Regions from separate parts of the Kitasatospora sp. NPDC059160 genome, predicted to be linked through region 3. Evidence: riboswitches for the same ligand, from Rfam matches in the RefSeq annotation. Region 3 holds a riboswitch; each other region holds the start of a gene.

Region 1 (5,376 bases), on a different contig from region 3:
CAGCAGCGCGAGCCCCGGCGCGTGCGCGGTGGCGCGCGGCACGGCGAGCGTGGTGGCGTACTCGACCTGGTGGGCGAGCGCCTCGGCGCGGGTGCGTTCGTCCCGGGCGGCGGTGTGCTGCCCGTGCTCCACCAGCTCGTCGGGCACGGAGAGTTCGCCGACCAGCCGGTCCGGGTCGACGGCGGTGACCACGCCCGCGAGTTCGATCGCCTCCGCCAGGGGGCGGCCGTCCACCTCGCCCCCGGCGAGCACCTCGACCGCGGGGTGCGGGTCGCTGCCGCCCCAGAGTTCGACCACCGCGAGCCCGTACCGGCCGCCGTCGGCGAGTTCCAGCAGCCGGGGCAGCAGGTCCTCGCGCAGGGCGCAGCACGGGCAGTCGTTCACCAGCGGGACCGAGCCGGTGTCGAACGCCCCGCCGGCGTCCCGCAGTTCGCGGTGGACCAGGCCGCGCGCGGCGTCCCGCAGGTCGTGCCGCAGCACCACGGCGTCCACCGCGGCGGCCGTCAACTCCTCGACGGCGGACCGGCGTTCGTCCGGGTGCAGCCCGGCGACCACCACCACCGGGAGCCTGGTGCCGTCCATGCCGCTCACCAGCTCGCCTTGCGCACGCCCGGCAGGTGTCCGGCGTGGGCGTGGACGCGCAGGTTGACCCGGGAGAGGCCGAAGGCGCGCAGGTAGCCGCGCGGCCGGCCGTCGACGGCATCGCGGTTGCGGACCCTGGTGGGGCTCGCGTCGCGGGGCTGGCGGGCGAGTTCGGCCTGGGCGGCGGCGCGCTCGGCGGGGGCGGTGCCGGGGTGGGCGATGAGCCGCTTGAGTTCGGCCCGGCGCTGGGCGTAGCGGGCGACGATCACTCGCCGCTGCTCGTTCTTGGCGATCTTGCTCTGCTTGGCCATCAGACCTTCCCCCCTCGGGCGCGGATGCGGGCGACGGCGGCCTCGACGCCGATCGTGTCGACGGTCTTGATCCCCTTGGCGCTCAGCACCAGCCGGACGTACCGGCCCTCACTGGGCAGCCAGTAGCGCTTGCGCTGGATGTTGGGGTCGAAGCGGCGCGGGGTGCGGCGGTGCGAGTGCGAGATCGCGTTGCCGAAGCCGGGCCGGCGGCCGGTGAGCCGGCAGTGGGCGGACATGGGTGCTCCCTGGCGTCCGGGAATGGGCAGGACGGAGGTCACGTTACACCAGATGAAAATGACATCCATTTCGGTGTACGGTTCCGATCCATCCCCGCGAACCCCGCACCCGGAGGCCCCCGGACCCCGAGGGTCCACGGGCCCGAGACCCCAGGAGGACGCCCGATGGCCCGCAGCGAACTGCGCCCCGTGATCAAGCTCCGCTCCACCGCCGGCACCGGCTACACGTACGTGACCCGCAAGAACCGCCGCAACGACCCGGACCGGATGGTCCTGCGCAAGTACGACCCGGTCGCGGGCCGGCACGTCGACTTCCGCGAAGAGCGCTGACCGCACGAACCCCTCGGAGGAGCCCAGCCATGAAGCCCGGAATCCACCCCGCCTACCGCCCGGTCGTCTTCCGCGACAAGGTCGGCGGCCTCGCCTTCCTCACCCGCTCCACGGTCACCGGTGACCGCACGGTCGAGTGGGAGGACGGCAACACCTACCCGGTGATCGACGTCGAGATCTCCTCGGCGAGCCACCCCTTCTACACCGGCCAGTCCCGGGTGCTCGACACCGCCGGCCGGGTCGAGCAGTTCCGCCGCCGCTACGGCGACCGGCACTGACGGCGGAACGCGAACGGCGCCTCCCCGGCTCGGGGAGGCGCCGTTCGCGACGCGCGGACACTGCCGCCACCGCTACTGCTGCTGCGTGGGCGTCCAGCGCTTCTCGACGCCCGCCAGCTTCCAGTACGCGATGGCGATCGCCCACACCACCACGAACAGCCCGGCGATCGCGTAGCCGACGTTGTCCAGCGAGATGTCCGCGATGAACCCGGTCACCGGGTCGGTCAGGTCGAGCTTCTCGTGCAGCACGCCGACCAGCTCGATGGTGCCGATGATGAAGGCCACCGCGATCGACAGCCCGGTGATGGTCAGGTTGTAGTACACCTTGCGCACCGGGTTGGAGAAGGCCCACTGGTACGCGAAGTTCATGAACGTCCCGTCCAGGGTGTCGAACAGGCTCATCCCGGCCGCGAACAGCAGCGGCAGGCAGACGATCGCGTACCAGGGCAGCCCGGCCGCCGCGCCCGAACCGGCCATCACCATCAGGGTGACCTCGGTCGCGGTGTCGAAGCCCAGGCCCAGCACCATGCCGACCGGGAACATCTGCCCGGGCCGGGTGATCGAGCGGGTCGCCCGGTTCAGGATCCGGGCCATGAAGCCGCGCGAGTCGAGGTGCGCCTCCAGCTCCGACTCGTCGAACTGCCCGGCCCGCATCGAGCGGAACACCTTGAGGATGCCGAGCAGCGCCGCCAGGTTGAGCGCTCCGATCAGGTAGAGGAAGGCGCCGGAGGCCGTGGTGCCGACCAGCCCGAGCCACTTGTGGGTGGCCGAGTCGTCGTCCATCAGCGTGTTCGCCAGCTGGGCGCCGCCCGCCACCAGGGCAGCCATGATGACCACCATCGAGGAGTGGCCGAGCGCGAACCAGAAGCCGACCGAGACCGGCCGCTTGCCGTCCGCCATCAGCTTGCGGGTGGTGTTGTCGATCACCGCGATGTGGTCGGCGTCGAAGGCGTGCCGCATGCCGAGGGTGTAGGCCGTGATGCCCAGGCCCACCCCGAAGACCTGGGTGCCGACGGCGTAGTTGTGCGGCGCGACCAGGAAGACGAGGGTCCCGAAGGCCACCACGTGCATGGCCAGGATCACCCCCATCAACCCGGCGGTCCGGAGGGTGTCCTCGCGCTTCCACCGGAAGGTGGGCAGTACGGAGGGGGCGGGGCCCGCCTCGGCGGGCGCGGCGGTTTCGGGCAGGGTCATCTTCGGATCACGCTCCAGCACCTCGTGGAATGACTTCGTGAGATGCCGTGGCCGGTCTCCTGGCTCACGGGGCTTCCCGACCCGCCTTCCCAGGTGCACGAAGCACCCAGTGGCACGTGGATCCGGACGACTGTCCCCCGATCACAGTGGCGAGGGCCGCTCCGGAATGGGACCTGTTGAGGGTCCGTCACCGGTCTTCCCGAGCACCACGGCGGGGAACACCGTAGGGGCAGGACCACACCCTCGCAAGGTTGCGCACCTGTGCAGGTGTCCAGGATCACAGGTCGTGAGCTGCCAGAATGTCCGCATGCATCTCGTACCGGCCGACCGCGCGGGCCACCGCACCATCGACGGACACCGGGTCTGCGAGGCCATCGCCGCCATCGGGGACACCGCCCACGTCCGGACCTGGGCCGAGCGGTTCTCCCTGCTCTCCGACCCCGGCCGGCTCGCCCTGCTGCTCGCCCTCCACCGGGCCGGCCCGCTCGCCGTCAGCGACCTGGCGGTCGCCACCGGCATGCGCGACCCGGCCGTCTCCCAGGCCCTGCGACTGCTCCGCACGGCGGGCGTGGTCACCGGCGACAAGGACGGACGCGTGGTGCGCTACCGGCTCGTGGACGACGCCCTGCGCCCCCTCCTCGACGAGTGCGCCGCCGCCGACCACGAGGAGCCCGCCGCGGCGGCGGGCTGACCGACACTCGGCAAACCACGCCGGGGGCGCGGCGGGGTGAGTACGATCACGATGTGCCGTCCCACCCCCACGTCTGGCCCGCCGACCGCTGGAACACCCGCCCGGTCAAGGCCCGCGTGCTGGCGGTCGCCCGCACCCTCACCTCGGCGACCCGGGTCCTGGACGTCCTCACCCTGCTCGACCCGGACGGCATCGAGCGGTACTTCACCGTCAACCCCGGCTCCGCCTTCGCCGACCGCGCCCTGGACGAGTACCTCCACGGCCTGCCCGGCTACACCGTGCTGGACTGGGAGGACGCCGTCCGCCACCGCTTCGACCTGGCCGTCGCCTGCGCCGTCCACGCCTCCATGCACCGGCTGGACGCCCGCCTGGTCGTCCTCCCGCACGGTGCCGGCTACAACCGCCTGGTCACCGAGTCCACCGGCGACGCGGTCAGCTCCGCCGGCCTCTCCCGCAACGAACTCACCCACCGCGGAGAGGTGTTCGTCGACGTCCTCGGCCTCTCCCACCCCGAACAGCTGGACCGGCTGCGGGCCTCCTGCCCCGAGGCCCTGGACGTCGCCGAGGTCGTCGGCGACCCGTGCTTCGACCGGATCCTGCGCAGCCGACGCTCCCGCGACGGCTACCGCGCCGCCCTCGGCGCCGTCGACGGCCGGCGACTCGTCGTCGTCGACTCCACCTGGAGCGAGCACTCGTTATTCGGCCGTCACCCCGACCTGCCGCAGCGGCTGGTCCGCCGACTGCCCGCCGACGAGTACGCGGTGGCCGTCGTGCTGCACCCCAACATCTGGAGCCGGCACGACCCGGCGGCCCTGCTCGACGACGCCCGGCGGATGGGCCTGCGCCTCGTCCCGCCCCACCAGGGCTGGCAGGCCGCCCTCGTCGCCGCCGACGTCATGATCGGCGACCACGGCTCGGTCTCCTTCTACGGCGCCGCCCTGCGACGGCCCACGATGATCGTCGCCACCGGCGCCGCCGAACTCGACCCGCGGTCCCCCAGCTACGCCTTCGGCCAGGCCGCACCCGTCCTCGACCCCGACGGCGACCTCGCCGCCCAACTCGAACTCGCCCTGGCCCGGACCCCGGACGACCGCACCGACCTGACGGCCATCACCGACCGCTCGCTCGCCCACCGCGGCGAATCCGCCCGACTGCTGCGCCCACTGCTCTACTCCTTCCTCGACGGCCTCGACGAGCCCGCCGGCGAACCCGTCCTGCCGCCCTACCCCAAGCCCGCGCCCCGGCCCGGAGGCGGCGAAGGGCCCAGCGCGTACGACGTCGAGGGCAAGAGCGAGGGGACGGAGGTCAGCCTGCGGCGCTACCCCTTCCACCCCGACGACCACACCCCGCGCGGCTTCCACGCCCTCACCGACGACCACCCGGGCGACGCCCTGCGGTACACCGCCGAAGTCCTCGCCCGCACCGAGGCCCGGGCCGAACGCCCCGCCGTCGAGTGGCTCGCCGACACCGCCCTCGAACTGCCCGGCCTCGCCGTCGCGGTGGCCGCCCTCGGCCCGGCCCGGCACCTGCTCCGGCTGCCCGGCGGCCGACTCCTCGAAGCCCACGCCGCACGCGACTTCGGCAGCCCCGAGCCCGTCCTCGACCCCCTGCTGCTCGGCTCCGCCGTCGCCTGCTGGCTCTCCGACGGCGGCGACCCGGCCGGCCTGCCCGAGCACGGCCTCACCGTCCGCACCGGCCGGCACTGCACCCGGGTCGCCTTCACCGCCGGGCCCTGACCGGCCCCGGACAGGCCC
Region 2 (5,376 bases), on a different contig from region 3:
CTGCTGCTCGCCGTCGAGGTCCGCGGCGGGGACCCGACGGCCTTCGGCGGCGTCGACCTGCCGGCCCGGCTGCGCTCGCTGCAGACCGCCGGAGGCCGCTTCTCCGACCGCTCCCAGTGGGGCGACTACAGCAACGCCTTCGGCCAGTCCCTCGCCCTGATCGCCCTGCACCGCACGCCCGGTGACGCCCCGGCGGCGGCCGTCGACTTCCTGGCGAACAGCCAGTGCGCGGACGGCGGCTTCCCGGTCTCCTTCGGCCAGGCCGCCTGCACCAGCGACCCCGACGCCACCGCGCTCGCCGTCCAGGCCCTCGCCGCCACCGGTCGCGCCGCCAAGGCGAACACGGGACTCGGCTGGCTCACCGCCCACCAGAACGGCGACGGCGGGTTCGCGGCCGCCGGGGCGACCGCCTCCAACGCCAACACCACCGGCCTGGCCACCCAGGCGCTGTTCTCCGGCGGGCGCCTGGCCGCCGGGTTCAAGGGCTGGAGCCGGCTGGTCAAGTTCCAGCAGGACTGCTCCGCCGACCAGGCGGTCCGCGGCGCCGTCGCCTACGACGCGAGCGGTTTCAACGCGGGCAACGGTGCCCGGGCCACGGCACAGGCCGTCCTCGGCCTCGCGGGCACCCCGCTGGCCACGCTGTCCGCCGCCGGTGCACGCCCCGGCGCCCCTACCCTCGCCTGCCCGGCCACGGACACGGCCAGGGACACGGCCACGCCCACGGCCGTGCGCTGAACGAGCCTGACTCCAGGAGGATTTCACCGATGACCGACACCTTCACCGCGGTCCGCCCGGCCCGCCGTGCCCGCCCGGCCCGCCGTACGCTCGGGTCGATCGCCGCTGCGGCGGCCCTCACGGCCGGCCTGCTCGGCGTCTCCGCCGTCCAGGCCCCGCAGGCGCGGGCGGACGCCTGCACCGGCACCACCGGGGTCACCGTCGTGGTCGACTTCACCGCCGTCGGCGGCGGCGTCCAGACCGGCTGTGCGCCCGGCGACCCGGCCAGCGGCCTGGCCGCGCTGACCGGGGCCGGTTTCTCGTACTCCTTCCACCCGCGCTTCCCGGGCTTCGTCTGCACGATCAACGCCCTGCCGACGACCTGCACCAACCCGACCGGCAGCGCCTACTGGTCGTACTGGCACGCCCAGCACGGCGGCCCCTGGTCGTACAGCAACCTGGGCGCGGGCAGCTACAACCCGGCACCCGGCGACGTCGAGGGCTGGTCCTTCGGCGCCGGTGCCCAGCCGGGCATCACCGCGCCCTGAACCGCGTCCTGAACCGCGTCCTGAACCGCGGACGCCGACCGGTGCCCCGGCTCCTCTCCCGGGAGGGGCCGGGGCACCGGTGACCCCCCCACCGCTGCGCGTCAGCCCCGGTGCCGCACCCGGGTCCTCCCGCTCGGCCACCGCTGACGCCTCATTGACTCTGCTTCGGTCAACGTGGTCTGATGAACCGATTTTTTGCCCTCGGCATTCAGGGGAAGCCGGTCCAACTCCGGCGCTGACCCGCAACCGTGGACCCACCTGAGGGTGGGTGAGCCGGAATGCCTGGACCGGGGGTGTGTTCACACAGCACTTGCGTCGTCGCGGACTACGACGTGGTCTCGACGGTCCCGTGTTCCCCGTGGGCGGCCGTCGGCTGCGCCGTTTCTCCCGTGTCGACCGACCAGGGAGTCGTCGTGAGGGTCAGCAGCAGTCGTACACGTCACAGAAACCGGGACCTCGCCTCGCTGGTGGTCGCCGGTGCCGTCGCGGTCGCCGCCTGCGGTACGGTCCTGCTGGGGCACCCCGAGAGCGCGGCAGCCCGGCCGACGATCCCGGCCCTGACCGGTGCCGACCTCACCACCGCCCGGCACGACGCGGACGGCCCCACCGCCACACCGACCCCGCCTGCCGGGAGGAAGCCGGACGCCGCCAAGGGGAGTGCCTACCTCACCGACCCGTCCCGCCTGACGGACGGTCACTACTACGAGGGGTTCCCGGCCTTCGCCGACTTCGGCCTGACCATCGACGGGGCCTACGCCCTCGCCGCGACCGGTACGGACGACGCCGCGCTGCGCAGGATCGTCGACTTCCTGGACCAGCAGGGCAAGGACGCGAGCGCGCGCACCGTCAACGACTGGACCGCCATCGGCACCGAGTACGCCGGCGGCGGGTCCATCGGCAAGGAGGCGCTGCTCGCCGAGGCGGTCGGCCGCAACCCGCGGAACTTCGGCGGCCACGACCTGATCGCCGCCCTCGCCGCGATGGTGTGCACCAAGGCCGACGCGAGCACGGGCTGCGACGCCCCGGGCAACTACACCTACGCCACCTCGGTCTTCTCCCAGGCGCTCGCCGTCATGGCCCAGCTCCGGGCCGGAGAGTCGACCGGTGCCGCTCCCGCGATCGGCTATCTGAGGAGCCTCCAGCACCCGGACGGGTCCTGGCCGAGCCTGATCCCGGCCGCCGGTGACGCGGATGTGGACAGCACGGCCATGGCCGTCATGGCCCTCGCCCTGGTCCCCGGGGACGAGGCCGCCCAGGCGGTCGAGAAGGGCCTCGGCTGGCTCGCCGCACGGCAGTTGCCCGACGGCGGCTTCCCCGGCGCGGCCGGCAACTCCACCAACTCGGCCGCGCTGGCCGTCCAGGGGATGACGCTGCGCAAGGCCGCCTACGGCGGACAGATCGCCAAGGCGCTCGACTTCCTCGCCGGGCAGCAGAACGGTGACGGCGGGTTCAACGTCGCCTCCACCGGGCAGCGGGGGTCGGACGTCCGGGCGTCCACGCAGGTGCTCGGCGGCGCCACCGGCATCTCCTTCGGCACGCTGTCCCGCGACCTCGGCGGCTCGCCGACGCCGACCGGGACGCCGTCCACCACGCCGACGGGCACGCCGACCCCGACCGGTACGGCCACCCCGACGGGTACGGCCACCCCGACGGGTACGGCCACCCCGACGGGTACGGCCACCCCGACGGGTACTCCCTCCACCACTCCGACCGGCACGCCCACCCCGACCGGCACGCCCACCCCGACGACCACGTCCTCCGGAACCCCGACCGGCGCGCCCCCCACGACCGCGCCCGTCCCCGCCACTGACCCGCCGTCGTCCGGCGGCGGCGACGCCCCGGTGGGTAGCGGTGCCGATGCGGTCGGAGGCGGACCGGCGCAGACCGGTTCGGACCACCTGGCCAGCACCGGAACCCAGGCACTGGCGCTGACGGCGGCCGCCGGTGCGCTGACCGCGCTCGGTGCCGCTGCCGTCGTCGTCGCCCGTCGCCGCCGGACGGCCGCCCCGGGGCGTCACCGGTGAGCCGGGGACTCGGGCAGCGGCTCGCCCGGCTGTCCGGAGCGGCGGCACTGACCTCCGCGCTGGCGTTCGGCGGCCTCGCCGTGGGCGTGGTCCCGGCTGCCGCTGCGCCGTTGCCGATGGAGCAGTGCACTCCGACCTCCGGGGTCGTCCTCGCCGTGGACCTGAGCAAGTGGGGCGGCCCGCTGCTGCGCTCCTGCGGCTCCACGCCCACCACCGGCTACACCCTGCTGAACCAAGGGGGTTGGAAGACCACCGGCACCGGCCACGACGGCCCGGCCTTCATCTGCCGGATCGGCTACAGCGGTTACCAGGGCGGCAAGCAGTTCCCGACCCCGGACCAGGAGAAGTGCGTCCTGACACCTCCGGCCACCGCGTACTGGTCGTACTGGCACGCTGATCCGGGCCAGAACGAGTGGTCCTACAGCCAGCTCGGGGCGATGCTCTACCAGCCGAAGCCCGGCAGCGTCGACCTGTGGATCTACGGCGGCACCAACGTGGAGGGCACCGAGGGGCGTCCGACCTTCTCGCCGGACAGCGTCCGGGCCCACAACCCCAGTTCCGGCGGGCAGCCGGCCGACCCGGGCCAGGGCACGACGGGCGGCTCCGGCGGAGCGGCGAGCGGTTCCGGTACGACGGGCGGATCGGGCACGACGGGCGGCAGCGGTACGACGCGTGGCGGCGGCTCCGGCTCGACCGGGGGTGCCCCGGCCCCGGCCGCACCCCGGCCCGGCGGAACCCGTCCGCCGGCGCCCGCCGCGACCCCGGGAACGGGTACCGCGGCCACTCCTGCGGACGGCATCACCCCGCCGGGAGCGCCCGATCCCACGCCGGTACCGGCCGAAGTCTCCACCGCCCCGCCGACCGAGACCCCGAGTGACGGGCCGACACCGCAGACGGCCGTGGCCGCGGCCGGGGCGACGTCCGCGCCCGCCGTGCCCGGCGGGGTGGTGGACGCCAACCCGGTGGCCGACGCCCCGCACGACTCCGGTTCGATGGTGCCCGCTGCGCTCGGGGCGGTCCTCGTCGTGGCGCTGGGCGTGGCCACGGTGGTGGCCGCACGCCGTCGCCGCCGACGGGCCGAGTGATCCGGTGAGCGCGCAAGACACCTGCGGCCTCGGCTCCCCGCAGCGCAGCCCCGGGCGGGGCGCCGGGGGCCGGCGCGCCCCGCGCAACCTCCACCCGCTGGCCTGGTGGGCCTGGGCGCTCGCCCTGGCGACCGCGGCCAGCCGCACCACCAACCCCTTGCTGCTCCTGCTCGTCCTCGCCGTGCTCGGCTACGTGGTCACCGCCCGCCGCAGCGAGGCCCCGTGGGCCCGCGGGTTCACCTACTACCTGTGGCTGGCGCTGACGGTGGTGGCGATCCGGGTGGTCTTCCGATGCGTCTTCGCCACCGGTGTCACCCCGCACGACCACCTGCTCTTCTCCCTGCCGCACATCCCCACCCCCGACTGGTACGCGGGGATCCGGATCGGCGGCCCGGTCTCGCTGGAGGCCACGCTCTCCGCCGCCTTCGACGGGCTGCGGCTGGCCTGTCTGATCTGCTGCATCGGCGCCGCGAACACCCTCGCCAACCCCAAGCGGGCCCTGCGCGTCCTGCCCGGTGCCCTCTACGAGCTCGGCGTCGCCGTGACGGTGGCGCTCAGTGTCGCGCCCCAGCTGGTGCAGAGCGTCCAACGGGTCGCCCGGGCACGGCGGTTGCGTGCGGGGCGGCGCAAGGGCGTCCGTGCCCTGCGCAGCATCGTGGTGCCGGTCCTGGAGGACGCGCTGGAGCGTTCGCTGGGCCTCGCGGCCGCGATGGACTCGCGTGGCTACGGGCGTTCCGGCACCGCCTCGCGCCGGTCCCGCCGGCTCACCGGGGTGCTGATGCTGCTCGGCCTGTGCGGCCTGTGCGCCGGGGTGTACGGACTGCTGGACGGGACGGCCCCGGCCGCGCTCGGCCTGCCCGCCTTCCTCGCGGGTGCCGTGCTCTGCGTGGCGGGTCTGCTGCTCGGCGGGCGCCGGGTGCGGCGCACCACCTACCGGCCGGACCGCTGGCGGGCCGCGGAGTGGGGCGTGGCCGGTTGCGGAGTGGCCGCCGCCGTGCTGCTGTC
Region 3 (5,376 bases):
GCCTGCATGGGCCTGGCCGTGCACCTCACCGAACTGGGCGCCGACCGGCTCGGCATCTGCCAGGCCGCGCCGTGCCGCAACGCCTACCTGGACACCTCGACCAACCGCTCCCGCCGCTACTGCTCCGACCGCTGCGCGACCCGCGCCAACGTCGCCGCGTACCGGGCCCGCAAGCGGCTGGAGGCCGAGGCCGCGCTGGGCACCGGGCAGTAGCCGGCCGGGGCTCAGAGCTCGTCGACGAAGACCCCGAACCGCCGGGCCAGGCCCGGCACCCGGGCCAGCCGGGGGCCGAGCAGCAGCCGCTCCAGCCCGCGGCCCGGCGCCAGCCAGGCGGGGCTCGGCCGCAGCCGCAGCAGCACCCGGCCGAGCACCAGCTCGTCCGGGACCGGGCCGTAGCTGCGGCTGTCGCTGTCCACCGGACGGTTGTCGGACAGCAGCCACCAGCCCTTCGGGCGGCGCTCGGCGGCCCGCTTCACCACCAGCAGGTCCTGCTGGAACGGGTGCCGGAACAGCACCACCGCGCCGGGCCGGATCGGCGCCCCGTAGCGGACCAGCAGCCGGTCGCCCTCGCGCAGGGTCGGGACCATCGACGGGCCCGTCACGTCGACCAGCCCGAACGGCACCGCGCCGCCCTGCCCGCCGCCCTGCGGCTCCGCGCTCCGCGCCATGGCTCCTCCTCCCGGACCGACCGCCCCAGTCTGCCGTACGGACCGTCATCCGTTCGATGTCCGGATTACCCCGGTTCCGGGTCCGTCTTTCGCCCTAGGCCCACCGCCCGGCCGCGAAACCCGGAGGCCGGAAGGGTAATCTCGGGCGCGGGAAGACGATCTAAGGAAGGACTCCCATGTTCTCTCGTCTGTTTGCACCGCGTGCCACTGCTCACGCCCACTGCGACCTGCCGTGCGGTGTCTACGACCCCGCCCAGGCCAAGCTGGAGGCCGAGTCGGTCAAGGCCACCCAGGAGAAGTACCAGGCCAACGAGGACCCGCACTTCCGCGCCCGCGCCATCATCATCAAGGAGCAGCGCGCCGAGGCCGTCAAGCACCACATCTCGGTGCTGTGGAGCGACTACTTCAAGGCCCCGCACTTCGAGAAGTACCCGCAGCTGCACCAGCTGATCAACGACACCCTGAAGGCCGCCTCGGCCGCCAAGGCGTCCACCGACCCGGCCACCGGCCAGGCCCTGCTGGACCTGATCGCGGAGGTCGACAAGATCTTCTGGGAGACCAAGCAGGCCTGAGCCTGACGCGTCGCCACCCGGCCGCCCCCGTCCGCACCGTCGGACGGGGGCGGTCGTGCGTTCCCGTGCCCCCGCCCCGGGAACGGACCCCGGTAAGGGTTGCCTACCCTGAGTGGCTGTTATGCTGCCAGGGCGTCCGAGGGGGAAGTCCGGTGAGAATCCGGCGCTGACCCGCAACGGTGAGCACGGCCCGCGGTCCCGGGGCCGGGCCAGCCCGATCGCCCCCGGCCGCTGGACTCCCGACAACTCGCCGTGGACTGCGAGGGGAAGGCGCCCGGGCCCGGCCCCGGCCGGCGCCCGCCCCGGCACACCCGCGGCCCGAGGCAAGGCGCGCCCGCCCGTGAGTGACCCCGTCCGCCGAATACCGACCCTCCCGCTCGCCCTCGGCCTCGCCGCCGCCCTGCTGCTCTCCCTGGTCTGCGGCGTCGCGCTCGGCGCCTCCGGAATCGAACTCCCGGACGTCCTGCGACTGTTGGGCGCCGGGCTGACCGGCGGACGGCTGGACGCGAGCGACGCGGCGGCGTACGCGATCGTCTGGGAGCTGCGGCTGCCGCGCACCCTGCTGGCCGCCGTGGTCGGCGGCGGGCTCGCCGCCACCGGGGTCGCCGTCCAGGCCCTGGTGCGCAACGCCCTCGCCGACCCCTTCGTCCTGGGCATCTCCTCCGGCGCCGCCGTCGGCGCCAACGCCGTCCTGCTGCTCGGCGCCTTCGCCTCGCTCGGGGTGTGGGCGATCTCGGTCTCCGCGTTCGGCTCCGCGCTGCTCGCCATGGTGCTGGTCTACCTCGCCGCCCGCACCGCGTACGGGCTCACCCCGCTGCGGCTGGTGCTCACCGGCACCGCGCTCTCCTACGGCTTCTCCGCCCTGACCACCCTGATGGTCTTCTCCGCCGACCACGCCGAGGCCGCCCGGGACGCCATGATGTGGCTGCTCGGCAGCCTCGGCGGCGCCACCTGGGGCTCGGTGCCGATCGCGGCCGCCACCGTCCTGGCCGGACTGGCCTACCTGGCCTGCGCCGCCGGACGGTTGGACGCGCTCGCGATGGGCGACGAGACCTCCGCCTCGCTCGGCGTCGACCCCGACCGGCTGCGCCGGGAACTGTTCGTGGTCACCGCCGCCGTCACCGGCACCGTGGTCGCCGTCAGCGGGGCGATCGGCTTCGTCGGACTGCTGATGCCGCACCTGGCCCGGATGCTGGTCGGCGCCGGGCACCGCCGGGTGCTGGCGATCGCGCCGCTCGCCGGGGCGCTGCTGCTGGTCTGGGTGGACATCGCCTCCCGCACCCTGCTGGCGCCCGCCGAACTGCCCGTCGGGGTGTTCACCGCGGTGCTCGGGGTGCCCGCCTTCCTGCTGATGATGCGCCGCCGCGGCCAGGCCTTCGGAGGCCGGCGATGACGGGCCCGACCCCTTCGACCGGCGCGGAGGACCTGCGGGTCGACGGCGTCTCGGTGGAACTGGCCGGCGCCCGGCTGGTCCACGAGGTGAGCCTGACGGCCGCCGCCGGGCAGGTGATCGGACTGATCGGCCCGAACGGCAGCGGCAAGTCGACCCTGCTGCGCTGCGTCTACCGGGTGCTGCGCCCGGCCGGCGGGACCGTCAGGCTGGGCGGCGACGACCTGCACGCGCTCACCGCCCGCGACACCGCCCGCCGGGTGGCCGCGCTGACCCAGGAGCACCCCGCCGAGTTCGAGTTCACGGTGGCCGAGGTGGTCGCCATGGGCCGGCTGCCGCACCGGCGAGGCCTCGCCGCCGGCCCGACCGCCGGGGACCGGGAGCGCTGCGCCGCCGCGCTGCGCCGGGTCCGGGCCGACCACCTCGCCGAACGCGCCTTCCCGAGCCTGTCCGGCGGCGAGAAGCAGCGGGTGCTGATCGCCCGCGCGCTCGTCCAGGAACCGCGCCTGCTGGTGCTGGACGAGCCCACCAACCACCTCGACATCGCCCACCAGTTGGAGGTGCTGGCACTCGCCAGCGAGGCCGGGCCGACGGTGCTCACCGCCCTGCACGACCTCAACCTGGCGGCGGGCCACTGCGACCGGCTGTACGTGCTGGAGGCCGGCCGGATCGTCGCCGCCGGCGAGCCCCACGAGGTGCTCCGCCCCGAACTGCTGGCCGAGGTGTTCGGCGTCCGGGCCACCCCCGTCCGCCACCCCGGGACCGGCGCCCTCCAGCTGCTGTTCGACCGTCTCGCCTGACCCCCCGCGAATCCCCGGGACCGTTCCGATCCGAAGGAACCCGTATGCGCACCAAGGCCGTTGCCGCCACCGCCCTGCTCACCCTCGGGCTGACCGCCTGCGGCGCCGAGATCGCCCCCCGCCCCGGCGCCGCCACCGCCTCCGGCCACTACCCGGTGACCGTGACGAACTGCGGCGAGCGGCTCACCTTCGCGCAGAAGCCCGCCCGGGTGGTGACCAACGACGTCAACATCACCGAACTGATGCTCTCCCTCGGCCTCGCCGACCGGATGGCCGGCTACGTGATGCCCGACGACAAGGGGCAGGTCGACAAGGTGGCCTGGAAGGACGGCTACCGGCAGACCGACTGGCTCTCCAAGAAGGTGCTCACCAAGGAGATCGCCCTGGACGCCAAGGCCGACCTGGTGTTCGCCGGCTGGCACTACGGCTTCGACGAGGGCACCGGGGTCACCCCGCAGGCGTTCAAGGCGCTCGGCGTGGACTCCTACGTGCTCAGCGAGTCCTGCCGCAGCGGCAAGGGCTCCGAGCGCGGGGTGATGGACCCGCTGGAGGCGCTCTACACCGACCTGGCCAACCTGGGCGCGATCTTCGACGTCGAGGACCGCGCGGACAAGCTGATCGCCGAGTCCAGGGCCACCATCGCCGCCGTGCCGCAGCCGGAGCGCCGCCCGTCCGTCTTCCTGTACGACAGCGGGCAGGACAAGCCGTACACCGCCGGGAAGTTCGCCGCCGCGAACGAGATCATCGCGAAGGCCGGCGGGACCAACGTCATGGGCGACCTCGCGGACACCTGGGTCACCGCCGGCTGGGAGAGCGTGGTGCAGCGCGACCCCGAGGTGATCGTGATCAACAACTACGCGACCCCGGGCGCCGAGGAGAAGCGGACGTTCCTCAAGTCCTTCCCGCCGCTGGCAAACGTCGCCGCGATCAGGAACGACCGGATCTTCGTCATGGACTACGTCGACCTGGTCGAGAGCCCGCGCAACCCGGCCGCGATCAGCACCCTGGCCGGGTTCCTGCGCACCGTCCCGGCCCGCTGACCGGCGCGACCGACGATCGGACCCCGCTCCGGCCCTGGGCCCGGGCGGGGCCCGCGCAGTAGGCTCGCGGCATGATCCGCACCGCCGTCGTCACCGACGTTCCCGTCGTCCTGGCCATGATCCGTGAGCTCGCGGAGTACGAGAAGGCCCCCCAGGAGGCGGTGGCCACGGAGGAGCAGCTGCGCGAGGCGCTGTTCGGCGCCGCCCCGGCGCTGTTCGGCCTGATCGCGGAGGACCCGGCCACCGGCGAACCGGTCGGCTTCGCGCTCTGGTTCCTCAACTTCTCGACCTGGCGCGGCACCCACGGGATCTACCTGGAGGACCTCTACGTCCGCCCGCAGGCCCGCGGCGGCGGCCACGGCAAGGCGCTCCTGCTGGAGCTGGCGAGGATCGCCGTCGAGCGCGGCTACGCCCGGGTCGAATGGTCGGTGCTGGACTGGAACCAGCCCTCGATCGACTTCTACCGCTCGCTCGGCGCGGTGCCGATGAACGGGTGGACGGTCTACCGGCTCACCGATGAGGCACTCACGGCCGCCGGGAAGCGTTGAACCCACGCACGGAGTAGGGGCAAAGCCCCTGCCACCCTGCGTCGCAATGCCTTACCATGAGTAACTCCCGCACCGGGTGCGGAGGACGCCCCCTCGGGGGTACCAAGCAAGCACAGCGCGTCACCCAGGAGGCAAGGGTGTCCCAGATCGACAGCGATCTCGGAGTTCAGGACTTCGTGGAGGTCCGGCTGCCCGCGGCAGGGGCCTACCTCTCCGTGCTGCGAACAGCGACGGCCGGGCTTGCCGCCCGGCTGGACTTCACCCTCGACGAGATCGAGGACCTGCGGATCGCGGTGGACGAGGCCTGCGCCATCCTGCTCCAGCAGGCGGTGCCCGGCTCCGTCCTGTCCTGCGAGTT

Evidence for each region. A riboswitch is a leader RNA that binds a small molecule or an ion and turns the genes downstream of it on or off. The one in region 3 is predicted to bind cobalamin.
Region 1: another riboswitch for cobalamin. It lies ahead of ACFXOZ_RS36265 (HoxN/HupN/NixA family nickel/cobalt transporter); the one in region 3 lies ahead of ACFXOZ_RS17715 (FecCD family ABC transporter permease).
Region 2: another riboswitch for cobalamin. It lies ahead of ACFXOZ_RS01170 (prenyltransferase/squalene oxidase repeat-containing protein); the one in region 3 lies ahead of ACFXOZ_RS17715 (FecCD family ABC transporter permease).

Annotation. Positions count from the first base shown of each region.
Region 1 is NZ_JBHZCN010000125.1:84-5,459, reverse strand. Features, by position in the region: gene ACFXOZ_RS36290 (CobW family GTP-binding protein) at 1-582, opposite strand, end outside; gene rpsN (30S ribosomal protein S14) at 588-893, opposite strand; gene rpmB (50S ribosomal protein L28) at 893-1,129, opposite strand; gene rpmG (50S ribosomal protein L33) at 1,295-1,459, shown strand; gene ACFXOZ_RS36270 (type B 50S ribosomal protein L31) at 1,489-1,737, shown strand; gene ACFXOZ_RS36265 (HoxN/HupN/NixA family nickel/cobalt transporter) at 1,810-2,931, opposite strand; cobalamin riboswitch at 2,963-3,157, opposite strand; gene ACFXOZ_RS36260 (ArsR/SmtB family transcription factor) at 3,239-3,622, shown strand; gene ACFXOZ_RS36255 (hypothetical protein) at 3,676-5,358, shown strand.
Region 2 is NZ_JBHZCN010000002.1:33,752-39,127, forward strand. Features, by position in the region: gene ACFXOZ_RS01160 (peptidase) at 1-735, shown strand, start outside; gene ACFXOZ_RS01165 (flagellar hook-length control protein FliK) at 765-1,262, shown strand; cobalamin riboswitch at 1,423-1,567, shown strand; gene ACFXOZ_RS01170 (prenyltransferase/squalene oxidase repeat-containing protein) at 1,730-3,286, shown strand; gene ACFXOZ_RS01175 (hypothetical protein) at 3,283-4,371, shown strand; gene ACFXOZ_RS01180 (CbiQ family ECF transporter T component) at 4,376-5,376, shown strand, end outside.
Region 3 is NZ_JBHZCN010000036.1:62,112-67,487, reverse strand. Features, by position in the region: gene ACFXOZ_RS17730 (CGNR zinc finger domain-containing protein) at 1-213, shown strand, start outside; gene sodX (nickel-type superoxide dismutase maturation protease) at 225-668, opposite strand; gene sodN (superoxide dismutase, Ni) at 845-1,240, shown strand; cobalamin riboswitch at 1,340-1,485, shown strand; gene ACFXOZ_RS17715 (FecCD family ABC transporter permease) at 1,581-2,633, shown strand; gene ACFXOZ_RS17710 (ABC transporter ATP-binding protein) at 2,630-3,430, shown strand; gene ACFXOZ_RS17705 (ABC transporter substrate-binding protein) at 3,475-4,470, shown strand; gene ACFXOZ_RS17700 (GNAT family N-acetyltransferase) at 4,542-5,018, shown strand; gene ACFXOZ_RS17695 (anti-sigma regulatory factor) at 5,156-5,376, shown strand, end outside.